4 regions of the Streptomyces sp. NPDC047982 genome follow, and region 3 is predicted to be linked to each of the others. Evidence: riboswitches for the same ligand, from Rfam matches in the RefSeq annotation. Region 3 holds a riboswitch; each other region holds the start of a gene.

Region 1 (5,554 bases), on a different contig from region 3:
ACGCCGTCGACGGTCAGGGCGGCACCGTCGGCGCCGCGTCCGGTCGCGTCGCTCATGCCGCTCCTCGTTCGCCGTTCCGCCGGGCGTCCCGGCGCATGAGCCAGAGGAAGAAGGGACCCCCGCACAGCGCGGTGAGCACCCCGACGGGAAGTTCCATCGGCGCCGCGACGGTGCGGGCGGCGATGTCGGCCCACATCAGGAAGACGGCTCCGCCCAGAGCGGCCGTCGGCAGCACGCGGCGGTGGTCGCCGCCGACCAGGAGCCGCACGGTGTGCGGCAGCATCAGGCCGACGAAGCCGATCGGCCCGGCCGCCGCGACCAGCACCCCGGTGACCAGGGACAGCAGGACGAACATGCGGGCCCGGAACCGGGCCACGTCGAGCCCCATCGTGCCCGCGGCCTCCTCGCCCGCCAGCAGCAGGTTCAGATTCCGTGCCTGCACCAGCAGGACGGCGGTGCCCAGCAGCAGGGCGGCGCCCGGCAGCCAGAGCGTGTCCCAGCCGACGCCGCCGAGGCCGCCGAGGGTCCAGGCGAGGACGGCACGGGCCTCGTTGCCCCGGCCGGTGGTGAGAAGCAGCAGGTCCGTGACCGCGGTGAGCACCGACGCCACCGCCACACCGGACAGCACGAGCCGTACCGAGGTGATGCGTCCGCCGGTGCGCGCGGTCGCGTACACCACCAGCAGCGCGCCCAGGGCACCGGCGAACGCGGCGGCCGGCAGCGAGACGGGGCCGAGCACGCCCACGCCGAGCACGATCACCGAGACCGCGCCCAGTGACGCGCCGGAGGACACGCCCAGCAGGTACGGCTCGGCCAGCGGATTGCGGATCAGGGCCTGCATCGCCGTGCCCACCACCGCCAGCCCGGCCCCGGTCACGGCGCCGAGCAGCACACGCGGCGCCCGCACGTCCAGGACGATGGTCTCCCGGGCGCGGGTCCAGGACGGCTCCCGCCAGTCGGCGCCCAGCGCGTGCGTGACGATGCCCCACACCTGGCCGGGCGGCACGTGCACCGAGCCGATGGCCAGGCCGGCGGTGGCGGAGACCACCAGCAGCAGCGCGAGGACGGTCAGCACCAGGGGGAGGGGAACACGTCCCGAGCGGCCCGCGCGGCGTGTGCTCCGCGCGACCGGCCCGTCCACCGCCGCGTCGGCCGGGCCGGCCTTCACGGGCGTCCGCGTCACCGGAACCTCTCGGGATGCAGACCGCGTGCCAGGCCGTCGACCGCGTAGGCGGACCGGATGCCGACGAGGGTCGCGGTCAGCGGCAGGACCACGAACCGCTGGTTCCTGATGGCGGGAACATCGGCGAGAGCGGGCTGCGAGAGCAGGAACTCCTTCTTCTGCTCGACGCTTCCGGACCCCGCGTAGTCGTAGATCACCACGACCTCCGGCCTGCGGGCCACGACCTGCTCCCAGGAGACGTCCCCGAAGACGTCGTCGAGGTCCGCGAAGACGTTGCGGCCACCCGCCAGCCCGATCAGGTCGTTGCCCAGGCCCTTGCCGCCCGCGGTCAGGGCGGTCTTGTCGCCGCTGTCGTAGACGAAGACGGGCACGTCGGGCCCGCTCCCGACGGCCGCGACGGCCCTGTCGACGCGTGCCCTCAGATCGGCCACCAGAGCGGAGGCACGGTCCGGGACGCCGAAAATGCGGCCGAGTGTGCGGATCTCGTCGTAGGTGTCCCGCATCGTCACCCGCTTCTTGCCGCAGTACTCGCGGTTGAGGTAGGTGTCGATGCCCGCTTCGGCGAACGCCTTGCGCGAACGGCCCTCGTTCTCGGCGAACGCGCTGCCGTAGCCGCCGTAGACGAAGTCCGGCTCCGCGTCCAGGACCGTCTCGAAGGACGGTTCCCTCTTCGCCAGCTCGGGTACGGCCGCGAAGTCCTTCCTCAGCTCGGGCAGGACGGCCGAGTCGGGGAAGGCGGTACCGACCATGCGGTCGCCGAGGCCCAGGGCGAGCAGCAGTTCGGCCGGGTGCTGATGGATCGTCACCACGCGCGAGGGCGGTTCGTCGTAGGTCGTTCTCACCCCGCAGTTGTCGACGGCGACCGGGAAACCGCTGACCCGCGACGCACCGGCCTTCGGTTTCCTGGGGGAGTCGTCGGCGCCGCAGCCGGCCGTCAGCAGGGCGGTGGCCAGGGCCACGACCCCGGCGACGGCACGCAGGGTGCGCCGGGTCCGGGCAGGGTGAGAGCAGGGGCGGCGGGATGTGCCGAAGTACACGTAGAGCCTCCTGGGGAGTCCGCGCTCCTCAAAACGGGCCCGCGACAGGCCAGTTTCCTGACTCCCGGATCGACGTTCCCCCCGCCTTCCCGCGCCGCGCGCAGTGGCATGTCGAAGGGTTGCACTCCCCGGTCACAGTGGCGGGACCGTGCCGGATTCGCACCGGCTTCCTGTCTCCCGTCGCGGCGATGACCTGCCGATATTACGTTCGTCCGAGGTCGGCGCACAGAGGGGGCCCATGTGAGTGATCGCACGCCCAGGGACCGGAACGCGTCTTTCGGCCACTCGCCGACGCGACCGGACCACGTGGTCCGGGAGGCCGGGTGCGACCGTCGTCAACACGCGGTTCCCCAAGTCTCGCGTTCGACGTAAAAAGGCGGAAAAGGGTAAACCATCTTCCTGTGTGCGACATCCTCACTGGCGTGATGAGCCTGACGGGGACACCCGTTTTCCTGGCCACGATCACGCTGGCCCTGGTCAGCGTGCTGCTTCCCCTGCTGTTGTGGGGACGGGTGCGGGGCCCCGCCGTGGTGCGCGGCGCGAGCCGCCTGGCGATGGTCGTCCTCGCACAGGGGGCGGCCGTGCTGAGCGTCTTCGTGGTGGTCAACAACACCAACGGCCTGTACGACAGCTGGGCCGACCTGCTCGGCACCGGACACCACGTCGTCGCCGCCCCGGACCTCGGACGCGACGGACTCGGGAGTCACAAGGACCGGGCCAACGAACCGAAGGTCGTCCAGGACTTCAGACCGGCCCGCGACGCCCGGATGGGGCACAACGTCCGCGTCACCCATGTGCGCGGCCGGGTGTCGGGGGTGTACGGCGAGGTGTATGTATGGCTGCCGCCTCAGTACGACCAACCGGCCTTCCGACACCAGAAGTTCCCCGTGGTCGAACTCCTCGGCGGCTTCCCCGGTTCGGCGAAGGCGTGGTTCAGCAGCCTTCGGGTGCAGTCGCAGCTGGAGGCCCGGATGCGAAGCGGTGAGATCGCCCCGTTCATCCTCGTGGAACCGCGCACCAACCTGCTGGCCGGTCAGGACACCGGATGTGCCAATGTGCCGGGCGTCGTGGACGCCGAATCGTGGCTCAGCGTGGACGTCCGGCAGATGGTGATCGACACCTTTCGCGCGCGGGGCGGCGCGGAGGGGTGGGCGGTGGCCGGTTACTCGGCCGGGGCACACTGCGCCGTGAAGATGGCACTCGCCCATCCGGAACGGTACCGGGCGGCCGTGGGCCTCTCCGGCTACAACGACCCGGCCGCCGAACGGGTCTCCCTCACGGCCCGCGCCCCCGAACTGCGGCGCACCAACAACCCGCTGTGGATCCTGCGCCACGCGAGCACGCCTCCGCGCGTCTCGCTCTATCTCTCGGGCGGACGCGACGACGGCTACCGTGACGGCGTCGCGCTGCGACGCGCGGCGATGCCCCCGACACGGGTGGTGGTGGCCCGGGTGACCGGCCCGCACACCATCGGGCTGTGGAAACGCCAGGTGCCGCAGGTCTTCCGCTGGCTGACGGCCGAACTGTCGCCGCCGGCGGGGCGGGTGGCGCCGGCGAAGGGCGTCTGAGGAGCCGGGAAGCGGCGGGGACGGGCCGGACGGGCAGAGGCGGGGCGAGGACCGACGGGGGCGACGGCACGGAAGGTACCGACGCGGTGCGCGCCGGACGGTCGGGCCCTCGGGGCCGTCCGTCCGACGGCATGCCGGTCGGGCGTCGGCCGAATGGAGTCGTCGGGGCGCCCGGCCGGGCGATCGTGACGACGGTCCGGGGCATCGGCCCGGGGCGCCGTCGACGCTCCCGGCGCACGGGCGGAAACCGGGCGTCGGAAGCCTGGGGCGGGGGCGGGCGCCGGGGTCCGGCGCCTCGGCAGGGGGCGGACCACGGATGTCGGAGGCCGGGACGTCCGTCCCGCGCGGCGATGCCCGATGCGGCCGACGACCCTACGGTGGTGCCATGGCGGTGATCAGTATGCGAAGGAAGGGGGAACGGTCCCGGCTCGGTGTGATGGACACACTGGGCCTGGTCGTCCTGTTCATTCTGTCCGTCGTGGCCGCCTCGATCGTGCCGCACGAACGCGACTTCTCCCTGCGGTGGCAGGCGGTGGTGCTGGCGGGCATCGGTTGCTCCGCGCTGGTGTGGCGGCGCCGTCACCCGGTCGGCGTACTGGCCGTCGCGATCGGCTGCGGAGTGGCCTTCCAGGTGCTCGGATTCCGGGAGAGCCCGCTGGTCATCAGCCCCGTCCTGGTGTCGGTCTACACCGTCGCCGCGCGCACCGACCGGCGAGTGACCTGGACCTCGGCACTGTCGACGGCGGCCATTCTGGTGGGCGCCGCCGTGCTGTGGGATCCGCGTTCCTGGCTGGCCCCGGACAACGCGGCGATGCTGGCGTGGACGGCGCTGCCCGCCGCCATCGGTGACGGGGTGCGCTCGCGTCGCGCCTATGTGGCCGCGGTGGAGGAGCGGGCGGAACACGCGGAGCGCACGCGCGAACAGGAGGCGGAGCAGCGGGTGGCGGCCGAGCGGGTGCGGATCGCGCGCGAACTGCACGACATCGTCGCCCACCACATCGCCCTCATCAACGCCCAGGCGGGCGTGGCGGTCCACCTCGTGGAACGGCGGCCGGAGAAGATCCTGGCCGCGCTGGAGGACATCCGGGACACCAGCCGGTCCGCTCTGGACGAACTGCGCGTGACCGTGGGGCTGCTGCGGCAGTCCGGCGACCCGGTGGCACCGCGCGACCCGATGCCCGGCCTCGCCCGCGTACCGGCGCTCGTGGCATCGTTCGAGCGAGCCGGACTGACCGTGAGTCACAGCCGGCACGGTGTCGCCGAACCGCTCGCTCCGGCGGTCGACCTGGCCGCGTACCGCATCGTGCAGGAGGCCCTGACCAACGTGCACAAGCACGCGGGGGCCGACCATGCCCGGCTGTTCCTGCACTACCGCCCCGAGCGGCTGACGATCACTGTCGAGAACGACGGACGGACCGGGGCCGAACCGGCCCGTCCAGGGACGGGCCACGGGCTGATCGGGATGCGCGAGCGCGCCTCCACGGTCGGCGGACGGCTGTACGCGGGAGCCCGCCCGGAGGGCGGCTTCACCGTGATGGCCGAACTGCCGCTGCGCCCCGGCCAGGTCATGACCGAACCACCGAGGAAGGACGGGCGTGACGATCCGCGTACTGCTTGTCGATGACCAGGCCCTGTTGCGAGGAACCTTCAGGATGCTGTTCGACTCCACGGACGACATGGAGACGGTGGGGGAGGCGTCCAACGGGCAGGAGGCGCTGGACCTGGCCCGTGCGCAGAGTCCCGACGTGGTCCTGATGGACATCCGC
Region 2 (5,554 bases), on a different contig from region 3:
TGGGTGCGCTCGGTCTACCGGGGCGACCGGTACAAGTTCGTGGCGCGCCTGAAGCGACCGATGGACTGACCGTCCCGTTCGCCCCCTGCGTCCCGTTCGCCCCCCTGCGGCCCGTTGCTCCTCGCGGCCCGTCCGACACCTGCGGCCGGTGCGGCTCTCACGGTCCTCCCGATCCGCCCGACGCTCCCGACCGCCCCTGTGGAACGCGCCTCCCCACAGGGGCGGTTCGCATGCCGCGCGCTCCCCGACTCCCGCACGTCTGACCATATTCCGAATATGTGCACCCGGCCGGGGAACCGTTTCCGGGCGGAAATGCGATGAGGGGGTGACGGTGACCGAATCCCTCCCCTAGATTTCCTGCGCGTCACGGCAGGTGATCAGCGAGGGACGGAGTCGCCGCATGACAGCAAGTCCGAAGGACGTGTCCGCGAGCCCGGGCGGACGGCCGCCCGCGATCACACCGGTGCGGGTGGTCATCGCCCTCTGTCTCGTCGCGCCGTTCGTCGCGATGCTCTGGGTGGGTTCGTACGCGAAGGTGGATCCCGCCTTCATCGGCATTCCGTTCTTCTACTGGTACCAGATGCTCTGGGTGCTGATCTCCACCGCGCTCACGGCGATCGCCCACAAGCTGTGGCAGCGCGACCAGCGCGCCCGCAAGGGGGGTGGGCAGGCGTGAAGGACGGTGTGAACGGCGTCGCGCTCGGCGTCTTCGTCTTCTTCTTCGCGGCCGTCACGGTCATGGGCTTCCTGGCTGCACGCTGGCGCAGGGCCGAGAACGAGGCCAGCCTCGACGAATGGGGCCTGGGCGGACGGTCGTTCGGCACCTGGGTCACCTGGTTCCTGCTCGGCGGCGACCTGTACACCGCCTACACCTTCGTCGCCGTTCCCGCGGCGATCTACGCGGCGGGCGCGGCGGGCTTCTTCGCCGTGCCGTACACGATCCTGGTGTACCCGCTGATCTTCACCTTCCTGCCCCGCCTGTGGTCGGTCTCGCACCGGCACGGCTACGTGACCACCTCCGACTTCGTCCGCGGGCGCTTCGGCTCGAAGGGGCTGTCGCTGGCGGTCGCCGTCACCGGCATCCTCGCCACGATGCCGTACATCGCGCTGCAGCTCGTCGGCATCCAGGCGGTGCTGGACGTGATGGGCGTCGGCGGCGGCGAGAACACGCACTGGTTCGTCAAGGACCTGCCGCTGCTGCTCGCGTTCGCGGTGCTCGCCGCGTACACCTACTCGTCCGGCCTGCGGGCCCCCGCGCTGATCGCGTTCGTCAAGGACGGCCTGATCTACCTGGTCATCGTGGTGGCGATCATCTACATCCCGATCAAGCTGGGCGGATTCCACGACATCTTCGCCGCCGCCGAGGAGAAGTTCGCCGGCCCGCCCGGCGGGAAGCCGACCGGCGCCCTGGCGCCCGGCGAGGCGGGCCAATGGGCTTACGCCACCCTGGCGTTGGGCTCGGCTCTGGCCCTCTTCATGTATCCGCACTCGATCACGGCGACGCTCTCCAGCCGCAGCCGCGACGTGATCCGGCGCAACACCACGATCCTGCCGATCTATTCACTGATGCTGGGCATGCTGGCGCTCCTCGGCTTCATGGCGATCGCCGCCGGGATCGAGGTGGAGAACGGGCAGTTGGCCATTCCGCAGCTGTTCGAGAACATGTTCCCCGACTGGTTCGCGGGCGTCGCGTTCGCCGCCATCGGCATCGGCGCGCTGGTGCCCGCCGCGATCATGTCGATCGCCGCGGCGAACCTCTTCACCCGCAACATCTACAAGGACTTCCTGAAGCCGGACGCGACCCCCGAGGAGGAGACCAGGGTCTCCAAGCTGGTGTCGCTGCTGGTGAAGGTCGGGGCACTGGCCTTCGTCCTCACCATGGACAAGACGGTCGCGATCAACTTCCAGCTTCTGGGCGGGATCTGGATCCTCCAGACCATGCCGGCCCTGGTCGGCGGCCTGTTCACCCGTTGGTTCCACCGCTGGGCGCTGCTCGTGGGCTGGGCGGTCGGCATGGTGTACGGGACGGTCGCCGCGTACGAGGTCGCCGGCCCGACCCAGGCGCACTTCGGCGGATCGTCCACGAAGATCCCCGGCATCGGCGAGATCGGTTACATCGGTCTGACGGCGTTCGTGCTGAACGTGGTGGTGACGGTGGTGCTGACGTTCGTCCTGAACGCCGCGAAGGCACCCGCCGGCGTCGACGAGACCTCCCCGGCCGACTACACGGCGGACGCGGGCGACCCGGGTGTCCGGGTGGAGCTGCCGCCGGCCGTGCCCGAGTCCCCGAGTTCGGCGGCGACGCAGGGTGGCGGCCGCTAGGACGTGTTTTCGAAAGTCCCGTCCGGCCCGCGACGCCTGGCACGGCGCCTCGCCACGTTGTCAGGATCGTCCACGTACGCCGCGGGCCCCGCCCTTCGGGCGGACGACGCCACTTTCGAAACACGCCCTGGAACGACCGCTCGGACGGCCCGGGACAGCCCGCCGCACCCCCTTCCCGAGGGGCGCGGCGGGGCACGTCCGCCTTCTTCCCACGAGGGCCGCAGGACGCGCCCTACGGCCTCGACGTGAGTCGGCCGACACAACATCTGGGGGCTGCCTCACCGAGCGGCCCCCACATGTATGCTCGTGCTCGCTGTCGCCGCAGGGGAATCCGGCGCGAATCCGGAACTGTCCCGCAACGGTGTGCTCGGTGCGCTTTTGCGCATGCCCGAGCAAGTCCGAGGACCTGCCGACAGCGCATCCGGTTCGACCGACCCGGATGCCAGACGTCCGGGCCTCGCGGATGGGCCGGTGGACGCCGTACGCAGTGCTGCCCCCTGTCCGGGCCCGGTGCTGCCCGGCCACCCCCGCTCCCCCGCCGGCCCCGAGCCGAGCGAGGGAGAGCACCGCGTGACCATCGCGCCAGCCGATCCGGCCCCGGTCGCCGTGTCCGAAGCGACCGTGTCCGAGGCGGCCGAGTCCGGGGGAGCCGCACACGACGGCCCCGGTACCGCACACGACGAGCCGGGAACCGCGCTGCTGCGGACCCTGACCGCGCTCACCGCCGACCTGCCCGACACCGACCCCGGCCGGGTGGCCGCCGCCGCGCTGCGCGGGCGCAGCGCCCGAGCCGACGAGGCCGAGCTGCACTCGCTGGCCACCGAGGCCGCCGCGGGGCTGATCTCCGAGGACCCCGCCTACTCCCGGCTCGCCGCCCGGCTGCTGACCCGTGCCGTCGCGGACGAGGCGGCGGGGCAGGGCGCGGTCTCCTTCTCCGCGTCCGTCGCCGTCGGCCACCGCGAGGGCCTGATCGCGGACCGCACCGCCGCGTTCGTCCAGGCGCACGCCGCCACCCTGGACGCCCTGGTCGAACGCTCCCTCGCCGACGGCGCCGACGACCGGTTCGGCTACTTCGGGCTGCGGACCCTGCACAGCCGCTACCTGCTGCGCCACCCGCACACCCGCCAGGTCATCGAGACCCCGCAGCACTTCATGCTGCGGGTCGCGTCCGGGCTCGCCGAGGACGACTCCCCGCGTGCCGTGGACGAGGTCGCGGCGCTGTACGGGCTGATGAGCCGGCTCGACTACCTTCCCTCCTCCCCCACGCTGTTCAACTCCGGTACCCGGCACCCGCAGATGTCGTCCTGCTACCTGCTGGACTCCCCGCTCGACGAACTCGACTCGATCTACGACCGCTACCACCAGGTGGCGCGCCTCTCGAAGCACGCGGGCGGCATCGGCCTGCCGTACTCCCGCATCCGGGCCCGCGGTTCGCTGATCCGGGGCACCAACGGGCACTCCAACGGGATCGTGCCGTTCCTGAAGACGCTCGACGCCTCCGTGGCCGCGGTCAACCAGGGCGGGCGCCGCAAGGGTGCCGCCGCCGTCTATCTGGAGACCTGGCACGCGGACATCGAGGAGTTCCTGGAGCTGCGCGACAACACCGGTGAGGACGCCCGCCGTACGCACAACCTGAACCTGGCGCACTGGATCCCGGACGAGTTCATGCGCCGGGTCGACGCGGACGGCGAGTGGTCGCTGTTCTCCCCCTCGGACGTGCCCGGGCTGGTCGACCTGTGGGGCGACGAGTTCGACGCCGCGTACCGGGCCGCCGAGGCGCAGGGGCTGGCCCGCAAGACCCTGCCGGCCCGTGAGCTGTACGGCCGGATGATGCGCACCCTCGCGCAGACCGGCCAGGGCTGGATGACGTTCAAGGACGCCGCCAACCGGACCGCGAACCAGACCGCCGAGCCGGGCCGCGTCGTCCACTCCTCGAACCTGTGCACCGAGATTCTCGAGGTCACCGACGACGGTGAGACGGCCGTCTGCAACCTGGGCTCGGTCAACCTCGGCGCGTTCGTCTCGGGCGGGGACATCGACTGGGAGCGGCTGGACGCCACCGTCCGCACCGCCGTGACCTTCCTGGACCGGGTCGTCGACATCAACTTCTACCCGACCGGGCAGGCCGCCCGCTCCAACGCCAAGTGGCGCCCGGTGGGCCTGGGCGCCATGGGCCTCCAGGACGTCTTCTTCCAGTTGCGGCTGCCGTTCGACTCCGCCGAGGCCCGCGCGCTCTCCACGAGGATCTCCGAGCGGATCATGCTCGCCGCGTACGAGGCGTCCTGCGATCTCGCGGAACGCTCCGGTCCGCTGCCCGCCTGGGAGGAGACGCGTGCCGCGCGCGGGGTGCTGCACCCCGACCACTACGCCGTCGAGCCGGCCTGGCCGGAACGCTGGGAGGCGCTGCGCGCCCGGGTCGCGAGGACCGGGATGCGCAACTCGCTGCTGCTCGCCATCGCGCCGACGGCGACGATCGCCTCGATCGCGGGTGTGTACGAGTGCATCGAGCCGCAGGTCTCCAACCTCTTCAAGCGCGAGACGCTCAGCGGGGAGTTCCTCCAGGTCAACGCATACCTGGTGGACGACCTGAAGCGGCTGGGCGTCTGGGACGCCCGGACCCGCGAGGCGCTGCGCGAGGCGAGCGGCTCCGTACAGGGCTTCGCCTGGATCCCCGAGGACGTGCGGGCGCTGTACCGCACGGCGTGGGAGATCCCGCAGCGCGGCCTGATCGACATGGCGGCGGCCCGTACGCCGTTCCTCGACCAGAGCCAGTCGCTGAACCTCTTCATGGAGACGCCGACCATCGGCAAGCTCTCCTCGATGTACGCGTACGCCTGGAAGAAGGGGCTGAAGACGACGTACTACCTGCGGTCCCGTCCCGCCACCCGGATCGCCCGCGCGGCCGCCGGCCCTACGTCGGCCACCGCCCCCGTTCCCGCCCAGCAGACACCGGTGCCCGACGCGGACGCGATCGCCTGTTCCCTGGAAAACCCCGAGTCCTGCGAGGCCTGCCAGTAATGACCGACACCACCTCCGAGAAGAACCTCCTCGACCCGGGCTTCGAACTGACCCTGCGCCCCATGCGCTACCCGGACTTCTACGAGCGCTACCGGGACGCGATCAAGAACACCTGGACCGTCGAGGAGGTCGACCTCCACTCGGACGTCGCCGACCTCGCGAAGCTCTCGCCGGGCGAGCAGCACATGATCGGCCGGCTGGTCGCGTTCTTCGC
Region 3 (5,554 bases):
TTGCGGGGCGGCCAGCTGCCAGGAGCCGCCGTATTTCTGCCACGGTGAGCGGGACCAGCGCGCCGGAACCGTTTCTGCTGCCCCCTTTTGCGCTGCCGCGGCGGCCATGGCGGCGAGGAAGGCATGGGCGAGCATGGCCAGGGTGATGTGCCGGTACCAGCCCGGATACCGGCGTACCTCGTACTGGTCCAGGCCGCACTCGTTCTTTGCCGCTTGGAAGGCTTCCTCGATCGCCCACCGCGTCCCGGCGACACGCACAAGTTCCGTGACGGTGGTGCGGGTTGGTGCGTAGGCGAGGTAGTAGGCGATCTCGTCCGGGCGAGCCAGGCTGCGACGGGCCAGCACCCACCGGCCGTGGGTAGGTTCAGGACCGTCGAAGTCGTCGATCGGCGGGAGCCTCGCGGCGGCCCAGTCGTAGACGCGTGGTCCCCTTCGCTCCGGCCCCGCACGACTGACGCTCCCAGGCGTCATCCGGGGCTCGGGAGAAGGCGAAGTCGATGCGGCCCATCGCGTGAATGTGCTGGGACTTCGGCACGGCCAGAACGTAGCCGACCCCGACCTCGGGAGTGTGCGTCAACTACGCCCGGGAGATGGTCGACCAGGGCTACCACTGGAACAAGTTCTCGTTAAAGTGGTCGGGTGGTCAGGTGGCGGCGCGCAGCGCACACCGCACCGTGCCGCGCCGCACGGCCGTACGTCCGGTGAGCTGACCGGGCAGTGGGGAAAAGGGGAGCCCATGACGCAGGTGACCGATCACGGCGGGGGCGTGCACAGCATCGAGGTGCCCATCCCGGACAACCCGCTCGGCCACACCCTCGTTCACGTCCTCGACACCGACCGCGGACCGGTCCTGATCGACACCGGGTGGGACGATCCGGAGGCGTGGGACACGCTCACCGCCGGGCTGACCGCCGTCGGCGTAGCCGTCGCCGACATCCACGGCATCGTCATCACCCACCACCACCCCGATCACCACGGCCTCTCCGGCCAGGTGCGCGAGGCGTCCGGTGCGTGGATCGCCATGCACGCGGCGGACACGGAGATCGTGCGCCGCACTCGGGAGGCGGAACCCGGCACCTGGCTGAACTACCTCGTCGCCAAGCTCACCGCGGTCGGTGCGCCCGAGGCGCACCTCGCGCCGTTGCGGGCCGCGGCGGCCGACCGAGGGCGTATGCGGACCCTGCCCGGGGAGCGGGCCGCGCTGCCGGACCGGGAGATCGTGCCCGGTGAGCTGTTGGACCTGGCGGGGCGGCGGCTGCGGGCGGTCTGGACGCCCGGCCACACCCCCGGTCATGTCTGCCTGCATCTGGAGGAGAACCACCCGACCGGTCTGCCCGGCCGGGGACGGCTGTTCTCCGGGGACCATCTGCTGCCGGGGATCAGCCCGCACATCGGGCTCTACGAGGACCCGGACGCAGACACGGTCACCGATCCCCTCGGCGACTACCTCGGTTCCCTGGAGCGCGTGGGCCGGCTCGGGGTGGCGGAGGTGCTGCCCGCCCACCAGTACGCGTTCGCGGACGCGGCCGGACGCGTACGGGAGCTCCTCGACCACCACGAGGAGCGGCTGGCTGGGCTCCTCGGGCTGCTGTCCACCCCGCTGACCCCGTGGGAGCTGGCCGAGCGCATGGAGTGGAACCGGCCGTGGGACCGGATTCCGCACGGCTCGCGCAACATCGCGGTCTCGGAGGCCGAGGCGCATCTGCGGCGGCTGGTGAAGCTGGGCCGCGCGGAAGCCGTGGCGGGAAGCGATCCCGTGACGTACATCGCGGTATGAGCGGTGCGAGTGGCGTTCACCGTGGTACGTACGAGCCGCGTGTGGGCGGCGGGGGCGGCGTCGACCGTCGTACGAGTCGCGTGGGGGCAGCGGGCGTCGCGGCGGCCCGCGTCGCGGTGATGCACGTCACGGTGGCGTACGTCGCGCGGTGATGCACCTCACGGTGGCGTACGTCGCGCGGTGATGCACCTCACGGTGGCCTGCGTCGCGATGGCGCACCGCCTCGTCCTCGTCGCCGTACGAGCGCGCGTGGGCACCCCGCGTCCGACCGGAACGCCCGCCCCGGGGCCCTTCCGGTACGCCCGGTAGAGTGAATGGGTCGTCATCATGCCCGTACAGGGGGAAGCCGGTGCGAATCCGGCACTGACCACGCAGCCGTGAGCCGTCCCGTGGGCGGTGAGTCGGAATGCCCTGGACGCGGTTGTGACCGGCTCGGACCACCGGAACCCCGGTGGTCGGCACCGTCGAGGTATACGGAGTCGGAGCCTGGTGCGTGAGCGTGCCTGTGCCCGGTTCGGTTTCCCGCACAGGAGAGGCCCCGCCCGCCATGACCGTACGCCGCAGCGCGGCAACGCTCGCCGCGACCACGGCCGCCGTGCTTTGCGCGGCCGCCCCGGTCGCGGTCGCGGCGCCGTCCCCGTCGCCCACGCCGTCCGTCGCCCTGCCCGCCGGGCTGTACGGCACGAAGGACCCCACTTACGACGGTGTCTGGCGGCAGTCGCTGGCCTTCCTCGCGCAGCGGGTCGAAGGCGTGACGCCCGCCGCGAAGTCCGTGGACTGGCTGATCGGCCAGCAGTGCGCCAACGGCGCCTACGCCGCGTACCGGCCCGACGTCTCGAAGCCGTGCGACGAGAAGACGGTGCTGGACACCAACGCCACGGCGATCGCCGTGCAGGCCCTCGCCGAGGTCGGAGGACACGGGGAGACCGTGAACGACTCGGTCCGCTGGCTGAAGTCCGTGCAGAACGAGGACGGCGGCTGGGGATACGTGGCCGGCGCGCCCAGCGACGCCAACTCCACCTCCCTCGTGATCGGCGCCCTCGCCCGGCAGGGCCAGCGGCTCGCGGACATCGTCACGCCCAAGGGCAAGTCCCCGTACGATCCGCTGCTCGCGCTCTCGATCCCGTGCGGTGAGAAGGACGGCGGCGCGTTCGCGTACCAGCCGGACAAGGCGGGGAAGCTCGTGGCCAACGCGGACGCCACCGCCGCCGCCGTGCTGGGCAGCATGGGCAAGGGCCTGGCCACCGGCGACAACGCCGCCGCCAAGGGGACGAACTGCCGCCCCGCGGCCTCCGGTTCCGCCCTCACCCCCGAGCAGGCCGCCCAGAACGGCGCCCACTTCCTCGCCGGTGCCCTCGCCGCGAAGGGCCACCTCGACCTGGCCCCGATGCCGGGCGCCGAGGACTCCGGCCCGCAGCCCGACATAGGCAACACCGCGGACGCGGTCGTCGCGCTGTCCGCCTCGGGCCACCAGGACAAGGCGGCCAAGGCCGTGGCCTGGCTGAAGAAGAACTCCGGTGCCTGGGCCGAGCAGAACGGCCCCGCCGCCTACGCGCAGCTGATCCTGGCCGCGCACGCGACCGGGAACGACGCCCGGGACTTCGGCGGCGTGAACCTGGTCGACAAGCTGAACGCGACCGGTCCCAAGCCCGCGGCGATCACGACCCCCGATCCGTCCGCCGACACCGGGTACGAGGCCACGGAGAAGGACCGGGTCCACAGCGGCGACGACGTGATCGGCGGCGTGTGGTGGTTCGTCGGCATCGGCCTCGTCGTCGGTGCGGGCGTCGGCTTCCTGATCAGCGGCCGCCGGAAGAACCAGCAGCTGTGAGGCGGACGGGAGGTGCCGCCGCGGTGCTGACGGTCCTGGGCACGGTGGTGACGGCCATGCTGCTGGCCGTGCTGGGCGCGGGAGAGGCCCAGGCGGCCGGCTACCGGTACTGGTCGTTCTGGGAGGGCTCCGGCGAGAGCTGGACGTACGCCACCCAGGGCCCCGCCCTGGTCCGGCCGGACGACGGTTCCGTGCAGGGCTTCCGGTTTTCGGTGAGCGAGGACTCCCAGGACGCGGCCCGGCCGCGCCACGCGCCCGGCTTCGCGAAGATCTGCGCGGACACCCCGGCCGAGAAGGGATCCAAGCGGGTCGCGCTCGTCATCGACCCGGGCACGGCGGCGGACGCCCCGGACGGGCGGACCCCGCCCCCGCTGCGGACCGCGTGCGCCCTGGTCGCCCCGGACGCGAGCACCGCCGAGGCCCTCGCCTCGGTGGCCAAGCCGCTGCGTTACGACGGCAACGCGCTGCTGTGCGCCATCTCCGGCTACCCGGCCTCCGGCTGCGGCGAGCAGGTGTCGGGCGACGGGCACAAGAAGCCTGACGCGTCCGCCTCCGCCACGTCCGCCACGTCCGGCGGCGGTTCCGACGGCGGCGGACCGTCTGCGGGGATGCTCGTCGGGGCCGGCGCCGTTCTCGCCCTCGGCGCAGCCGGGGTCGTGCAGGCCCGCCGCCGCCGAGGATGACCGCTCCGACCAGCGGCCCGACGGCTGGGGACGGGACGCCCGACGGCCCGACGACCGGCCGCCCGACGATCGACCGCCTCACGACCGGAACGACCCGCACCACCGGTGTCGCCCGCACCGCTGGCGTCACCCGTACCACAGGTGTCGCCCGCACCGAGGGTGGCACCCGTACCACTCGCGCTCCCCGCACCGCCGCCCGGCCGCTCCGCGCGCTGCGCGCCCTGCGTGCACCGGAGGCGAACCGGAGCAACGCCCTGCCCGCCGGGGCGTGGTGGCTGTGGGCGCTCGGCCTCGCCACCGCCGCGTCCCGCACCACCAACCCGCTGCTGCTCGGACTCCTGGTCGGGGTGGCGGGCTATGTGGTCGCCGCTCGCCGCACGGACGCGCCCTGGGCCCGTTCGTACGGGGCGTTCATCAGGATCGGGCTGTTCGTCATCGGCGTGCGGCTGGTCTTCTCCGTCCTCCTCGGCTCACCGATCCCCGGCGCGCACCCGCTGTTCACGCTCCCCGAGGTGCCGCTGCCCGACTGGGCGCAGGGCGTCCGGATCGGTGGCCGGGTCACCGCCGAGCAGTTGGTCTTCTCGCTGTACGACGGGGCGAAGCTGGCCGCCCTGCTGATCTGCGTCGGCGCGGCCAACTCGCTCGCGAACCCGGCCCGGCTGCTGAAGTCGCTGCCGGGCGCGCTGTACGAGGCGGGGGTCGCCGTCGTCGTCGCGATGACGTTCGCGCCGAACATGGTCGCCGACGTGGCGCGGCTGCGCACCGCGCGGCGGCTGCGGGGCCGCCCGACCGGCGGTGTCGGGGCGGTCCTCCAGATCGGACTGCCGGTCCTGGAGGGCGCGTTGGAGCGGTCGGTCGCGGTGGCGGCGTCGATGGACGCGCGGGGGTACGGGCGCAGCGCCGAGGTCCCGCCCGCCGTCCGGCGCACCACGAACGCGCTCACGCTCGGCGGGCTGCTCGGGATGTGCGCGGGCACGTACGGGCTGCTGGCCGCGCAGGGCGCGGTGTACGGGCTGCCGCTGCTGGTCGCCGGGCTCGTCGCGGCGGCGGCCGGGCTGCGCCTGGGCGGCGCCCGGTCGGTCCGTACCCGCTACCGGCCCGACCGGTGGGGCGCGCGGGCCTGGCTGGTGGCGGGTTCGGGGATCGTGGTGGCGGTGGCGATGATCTGGGCGGGCCGTGTGGACCCGGAGGCGCTGCACCCCGGGGTCGTACCGCTGACCGCGCCGGTGCTTCCGTTGTGGCCCGCGGCGGCGGTGCTGGTGG
Region 4 (5,554 bases), on a different contig from region 3:
GAGACGGACGACGGCGACCGAGGAGCCCTCGATCAGCGTGGGCAGATCCTCGTGGACATCGATCCGGGTGGGGTTGCCGATCCGGTACGGCGCGCCGGAGGCGCGGGCGGCGAGCAGGTCCGTGTCGGCGGTCGACAGCAACAGCACGGTGCTCGTGGGGGCGTTCATACGCGTGCTCCAGGTGCTCCGGGGGCGATGAAGGGAAGTCCGGACGGTGCGCCCGACTCGATGAGCCGGAGCAGCGCGTCGGTGTCCGCGTGTTCTTCGACCAGGTCGCCGAGACGGTCGAGCTGTTCCTCGCGCAGCTCGGCGAAACGGGTGTCGGGGGCGGGGACGAAACGCCGGCCGGCGGCGCGTGCCACCTCGGCCAGGAAACGGCGGCGGAACGCGTCGCTCTCCAGCGAGCCGTGCCAGTGGGTGCCCCACACGGCTCCGGCCCGGCAGCCGTCCAGGGCGCGCCCCCGGCCGTCGGTGAAGAACGGCTCGCCGCCGCGCACGTCGGCGACGCCGTGGTGGATCTCGTAGCCCTCGACCGGTGCGCCGAGCGCCTCCCCGACGGGCCGGGCCAGCGTCTTCTCGCGGTCGAAGCGGACGCGCAGCGGCAGCAGACCGAGCCCGTCGACGTGACCGGCCCGCGACTCGACCTCGTCCTCGATGTGCTCGCCGAGGACCTGGTAGCCGCCGCAGATCCCGAGGACGGGCCGGCCCTCGGCGGCGCGCCGGGCCAGGGCGTCGGCGAGCCGGCGCTCGCGCAGCCAGGCCAGCGCCTTGACGGTGCCCCGGGTGCCCGGCACGACGACCAGGTCGGCGTCGGCCAGTTCCTCGGCGCGGTCCACGAAACGGACGACGACGCCCGGTTCGGCGGCCAGCGCGTCCACGTCGGTGAAGTTGGACATCAGGGGCACGGCGCACACCGCGACGCGCAGCACGTCCTCGCCGTGCGGCGGCGCGATCACGGACTCGCGCACGGCACCGCGCAACGAGACCCGCAGTCCGTCCTCCTCGTCGATGCCGAGCCCGTGCGCGAAGGGCAGCACCCCGTACGTCGGGCGGCCCGTGACCTCGCGCAGCATGTCCAGGCCGGGCTCCAGCAGCGACACGTCGCCGCGGAACTTGTTCACGAGATAGCCCGCGACCAGCGCCTGGTCCTCGGCGCAGAGCAGCGCCGTCGTGCCGAAGAACGACGCGAAGACGCCGCCGCGATCGATGTCCCCGACCACCACCACCGGGAAGCGTGCCGCCCGGGCGATGCCCATGTTCACGATGTCCGTGTGCCGCAGATTGATCTCGGCCGGGCTGCCCGCGCCCTCGCAGATCACCGCGTCGTACGTGCTCCGCAGCCGCTCCAGGCAGTCCACGACCGTGCCGAGCAGGGCCTCCTGCCTGCCGCCGTGGTAGCCGCGGGCGCTCATCTCGCCCACCGGCCTGCCCATCAGGACGACCTGGCTGGAGCGGTCCCCGCCGGGCTTGAGCAGCACCGGGTTCATCAGCGCGGACGGCTCCACCCGGGCGGCCGCGGCCTGCATGGCCTGGGCGCGACCGATCTCGGCGCCCTCCCGGGTGACGTAGGAGTTCAGCGACATGTTCTGCGCCTTGAAGGGCGCCACTTTCACGCCCCGGCGCGCGAGCCAGCGGCAGATGCCCGCCGTGACGACGCTCTTGCCCGCGTCCGAGGTGGTCCCGGCGACCAGGAGTCCGCCGCTCATGTCCGTCTCCGTCCTGCGATCAGGCGTTCCGCGACCGTGAGGGGCGCGGTTCGTGCGGTCCGTGCGCCGCTCATGCCCGCGAGCCGCGCCCCCGCGATCCCTCGCCGTCCCGTGCCCCGTACGTCCGCGAGCCGTCGCGCGGCGAGGCCCGCGCCCAGCCGTGCGGCCACGCACGCGCCGAGGGCCAGCACGCCCACCCGGCGCGACAGCCGCACCGCGCGCTCGATGTCCGCGGTCTCCACCGCCCGCCCGGTGGCCCCGTTCAGCACGGGGCGGTGCTCGACCCGGCCTCCGTACGCCAGCGTCCCGCCCAGCCGCACACCCAGCGCGCCCGCGAACGACGCCTCCACCGGGCCCGCGTTGGGGCTCGGGTGCTTCGCCGCGTCGGCCCGCCAGGCCCGTACCGCCTCGCGCGGCCGTCCGCCCGCGACCACGGCGAGCAGGGCGGTCAGCCGGGCGCCGGGCCAGCCGGCGAGGTCGTCGAGTCGGGCCGAGGCCCAGCCGTAGCGCCGGTGACGGGGCGACGTGTGGCCGACCATCGCGTCCAGGGTGTTGACCGCGCGGAAGCCGACGAGGCCGGGAACACCGGCCAGCGCCCCCCACACGAGGGCGCCGACCACGGCGTCCGAGGTGTTCTCGGCGACGGACTCCACCACGGCGCGGGCGATCTGCGGCCCGTCGAGGGAGTGAGGGTCGCGCCCGCACAGATGCGGCAGGCGTTCCCGGGCCACCTCGACGTCCCCGGCGGCCAGGGCACCGCCGATGGCCCGCGCCTCCCGCCCCAGCGAGGTGCCGCCGACCACGGACCAGGTGGCGGCCGCGGTCAGCGCGACGGAGGCGGCGGGGTGACGGCGTACAGCACGGGCGAGCAGCGCCGCACCGCCCACGGCGCCGCCGGCGCAGACGAGGGTGTGCAGCGCGCCCCACCCGCGGTGGTCGCGCCACAGACGGCGCTCGACGCCCGCCGCGGCCCGCCCGAAGGCGGCGACCGGGTGCCTCCTGCGGGGGTCACCGAGCAGCAGATCGCCGATCAGGCCGACTGTGGCGCCGTACGCGAATACGCGATCGGCACGCATGGCTCAGCCGGCCGTCGCGCCTCGGAGGACCTTCGTACGGGCGGCTCTCGGCGAGAGCGGCACAGGAATGGACGCACGGCTGCCAGGCATGGAGATATGTCCTCACTCAGGGTCCGCGCCCTGGTTCGACGTGACCGGCGACGAGAGTCTCCTGGCTCCCGGATCCGCGATTCCCCCGGCCTTCCAGCCCGCTCGCGCGTGCCGTGACTTCCCGGTGTGGGGGACCGCTCCCCGGTGACAGTGGCGGGACCGCGCCGGATTCGCACCGGCTTCCTCTGCTGTCGCCGTAAATGGCTCCGGCAGTCCACCACGCTCCGCGAACGCCCGTCAACTAGCCGTTGACCTGCGGCGGCGCAGTGTGTTGAGGCCCACATCCGGGCGGGGGCACCACGACGGGCCGGACGCGCGAGGCGTGTCCGGCCCGTCGGAGAGCGAAGAACAGCGAGGAAAGAAGAGGTGAAGAGGTGAAGAGGGGTGGGCGGAGAGGCGGGGCTCAGGCGACGATCAGATAGATCCCGTACGCGACCGCCGCCGCGCACAGCGCGAAGCAGGCGTACGCGCCCGCGCGTGCCAGCACCCGTGATCCGCCGGAGCCGCCCTGAGCCGCCGGTTCCGGCTGCTTGGCGAGGCCGACGATGCCCAGGGTGAAGACGCCCACCAGCGCGACGGTGACGACGAGCGACACACCGAAGACGGAGCCGAGGGCTGCCCAGTCGATATTCATGCTGATTCCTTAGACGGTCTGCGGACGGTCCGCGTGATCGGCCTGGTGCCGTGACCAGTAAACGTTGCCGGGAGGGGCAAACGTTGCCGGGAGGGGCACTAGACGGCGGCGGGACGCGCCGGGTCCTGGGCGGGGGGCGCCGGCGTGGTCGGGATGATGGTCACGAGGTCCTGCGCCCCGGCGGTGGCCGCGACGGTGGGCGGCGGGCTGACGGCGGCGATGGCCGTGGTGACCACGCCCGCGGGCTCGACGGCGCTCTCGGAGGGCGCGACGTCGTCGTGACCGACCGGCTTGCGGCGCGACACCAGCCAGATCGCGGCGGAGCCCACGACCAGCAGCGCCGCGACGACGACGACGCCCCAGGTGCCCTGCTGGGTCAGGAGCTCGGCGCCCGCGCCGACCAGACCCGCGGCGGGCAGGGTCAGACCCCACGCGACGAACATCCGGGTGGCGGTGGACCAGCGGACCACGCCGCCCTGGCGGCCGAGGCCCGCGCCCATCACGGCGCCGGAGCAGGACTGGGTGGTGGACAGGGAGAAGCCGAGGTGCGAGGAGGCGAGGATGACCGTGGCCGCGCTGGTCTGGGCGGCGAAGCCCTGCGGCGGCCTGAGGTCGGTGAGGCCGCTGCCCATGGTGCGGATGATGCGCCAGCCGCCCAGGTAGGTGCCGAGCGCGATGGCCATACCGGCGGAGACGATGACCCAGACCGGCGGGTTGGCGCCGGGGTTCAGCACACCGCCGGTGACCAGGGCCAGGGTGATGATGCCCATGGTCTTCTGCGCGTCGTTGGTGCCGTGGGCGAGGGAGACCAGTCCGGCCGAGGCGATCTGACCGGCGCGGTAGCCCTTGGCGGTGGCCTTCTCCTGGGCCTCGTCACGGATCTTGCCCCCGATCCGGTACGTGAGCCGCGTGGCCAGCAGGGCGGCCACACCGGCGACGATCGGGGCGGCGACCGCGGGGATCAGCACCTTCGTGACGACCGTGCCGCCGTTGACCGAGGACCAGCCGGCCGACATGACCGCGGCGCCGATCAGGCCGCCGAACAGGGCGTGCGAGGAACTGGACGGCAGCCCGACCAGCCAGGTCAGCAGATTCCACAGGATGGCGCCGACGAGTGCCGCGAAGATGACCTCCGTGCGCAGCCCGTCCTCGTTGATGATCCCCCCGGAGATCGTCTTGGCGACCTCCACGGACAGGAACGCGCCGACGAGGTTGAGAACGGCGGACATGGCCACCGCGGTCTTCGGTTTGAGTGCGCCGGTCGAGATGGTGGTGGCCATCGCGTTGGCGGTGTCATGGAAACCGTTCGTGAAATCGAACACTAGAGCTGTCACGATCACAATCGCGAGAAGCAGCGTGATGTGTTCCATTTACCCAGGCAATCGTTCGACGTCATTGGCAGGTTGACGGTAGGCAACTTTGGTGAACAGGAGATGAACTGAACAGGGCTTCACGGTGTCTCCAGGGGCATTTGGGGGGTCGATTCCGGCTGCTCCGGCCGCCGCCGGCGCGTCGTCGTCACTCTTTGTGATTGATTCGGTCGTTGGTGTGTACGTACACCCGGCGGGCTGACAGGATCGCCGCTATGAGCGATCAGCAACGGGACGCGATCGAACGGGCCCGGACCGAGGTCGTCGCGACCGCCCGCAGGACGGCGGTGGACGGGCTCGTCGTCGGGACGTCGGGCAACGTGTCGGCGCGGGTCGGCGACACGATCCTGGTCACGCCGAGCGGCGTGCCGTACGACCGGCTCGGCCCGAAGGACGTGGTCGGCGTCGATCCGGAGGGAAACCGCGTCCTCGGCGTACTGGCCCCCACCAGCGAACTCCCGCTCCATCTCGCGGTCTACCGGAACAGCGACGCGGCGGCTGTCGTGCACACCCACGCGGTGCACGCCACGGCGGTCTCCACCCTGGTCACCGAGGTCCCGTCGATCCACTACGCCGCCGCCATGCTCGGGGGACCGGTACGGGTCGCGGCCTACGCGCGCTACGGGACCGAGGAACTGGCCGCGAACATGCTCGACGCCCTGCGCGACCGCACCGGCT

Evidence for each region. A riboswitch is a leader RNA that binds a small molecule or an ion and turns the genes downstream of it on or off. The one in region 3 is predicted to bind cobalamin.
Region 1: another riboswitch for cobalamin. It lies ahead of ACGF2V_RS24220 (ABC transporter substrate-binding protein); the one in region 3 lies ahead of ACGF2V_RS24025 (prenyltransferase/squalene oxidase repeat-containing protein).
Region 2: another riboswitch for cobalamin. It lies ahead of ACGF2V_RS26710 (ribonucleoside-diphosphate reductase subunit alpha); the one in region 3 lies ahead of ACGF2V_RS24025 (prenyltransferase/squalene oxidase repeat-containing protein).
Region 4: another riboswitch for cobalamin. It lies ahead of ACGF2V_RS05815 (cobalamin biosynthesis protein); the one in region 3 lies ahead of ACGF2V_RS24025 (prenyltransferase/squalene oxidase repeat-containing protein).

What each region holds. Positions count from the first base shown of each region.
Region 1 covers NZ_JBIDBS010000021.1:28,928-34,481, reverse strand. Annotated here, with positions in the region: gene ACGF2V_RS24230 (ABC transporter ATP-binding protein) at 1-56, opposite strand, end outside; gene ACGF2V_RS24225 (iron ABC transporter permease) at 53-1,141, opposite strand; gene ACGF2V_RS24220 (ABC transporter substrate-binding protein) at 1,180-2,220, opposite strand; cobalamin riboswitch at 2,250-2,432, opposite strand; gene ACGF2V_RS24215 (alpha/beta hydrolase-fold protein) at 2,646-3,788, shown strand; gene ACGF2V_RS24210 (sensor histidine kinase) at 4,174-5,412, shown strand; gene ACGF2V_RS24205 (response regulator transcription factor) at 5,384-5,554, shown strand, end outside.
Region 2 covers NZ_JBIDBS010000025.1:65,912-71,465, reverse strand. Annotated here, with positions in the region: gene ACGF2V_RS26725 (GntR family transcriptional regulator) at 1-69, shown strand, start outside; gene ACGF2V_RS26720 (DUF3311 domain-containing protein) at 401-676, shown strand; gene mctP (monocarboxylate uptake permease MctP) at 673-2,322, shown strand; cobalamin riboswitch at 2,606-2,751, shown strand; gene ACGF2V_RS26710 (ribonucleoside-diphosphate reductase subunit alpha) at 2,893-5,340, shown strand; gene ACGF2V_RS26705 (ribonucleotide-diphosphate reductase subunit beta) at 5,340-5,554, shown strand, end outside.
Region 3 covers NZ_JBIDBS010000020.1:137,278-142,831, forward strand. Annotated here, with positions in the region: gene ACGF2V_RS24015 (hypothetical protein) at 1-471, opposite strand, end outside; gene ACGF2V_RS24020 (MBL fold metallo-hydrolase) at 737-1,777, shown strand; cobalamin riboswitch at 2,083-2,210, shown strand; gene ACGF2V_RS24025 (prenyltransferase/squalene oxidase repeat-containing protein) at 2,325-3,608, shown strand; gene ACGF2V_RS24030 (SCO2322 family protein) at 3,665-4,291, shown strand; gene ACGF2V_RS24035 (energy-coupling factor transporter transmembrane protein EcfT) at 4,288-5,554, shown strand, end outside.
Region 4 covers NZ_JBIDBS010000004.1:53,778-59,331, reverse strand. Annotated here, with positions in the region: gene cobN (cobaltochelatase subunit CobN) at 1-168, opposite strand, end outside; gene ACGF2V_RS05820 (cobyric acid synthase) at 165-1,706, opposite strand; gene ACGF2V_RS05815 (cobalamin biosynthesis protein) at 1,703-2,782, opposite strand; cobalamin riboswitch at 2,927-3,059, opposite strand; gene ACGF2V_RS05810 (hypothetical protein) at 3,276-3,506, opposite strand; gene ACGF2V_RS05805 (inorganic phosphate transporter) at 3,605-4,876, opposite strand; gene ACGF2V_RS05800 (class II aldolase/adducin family protein) at 5,092-5,554, shown strand, end outside.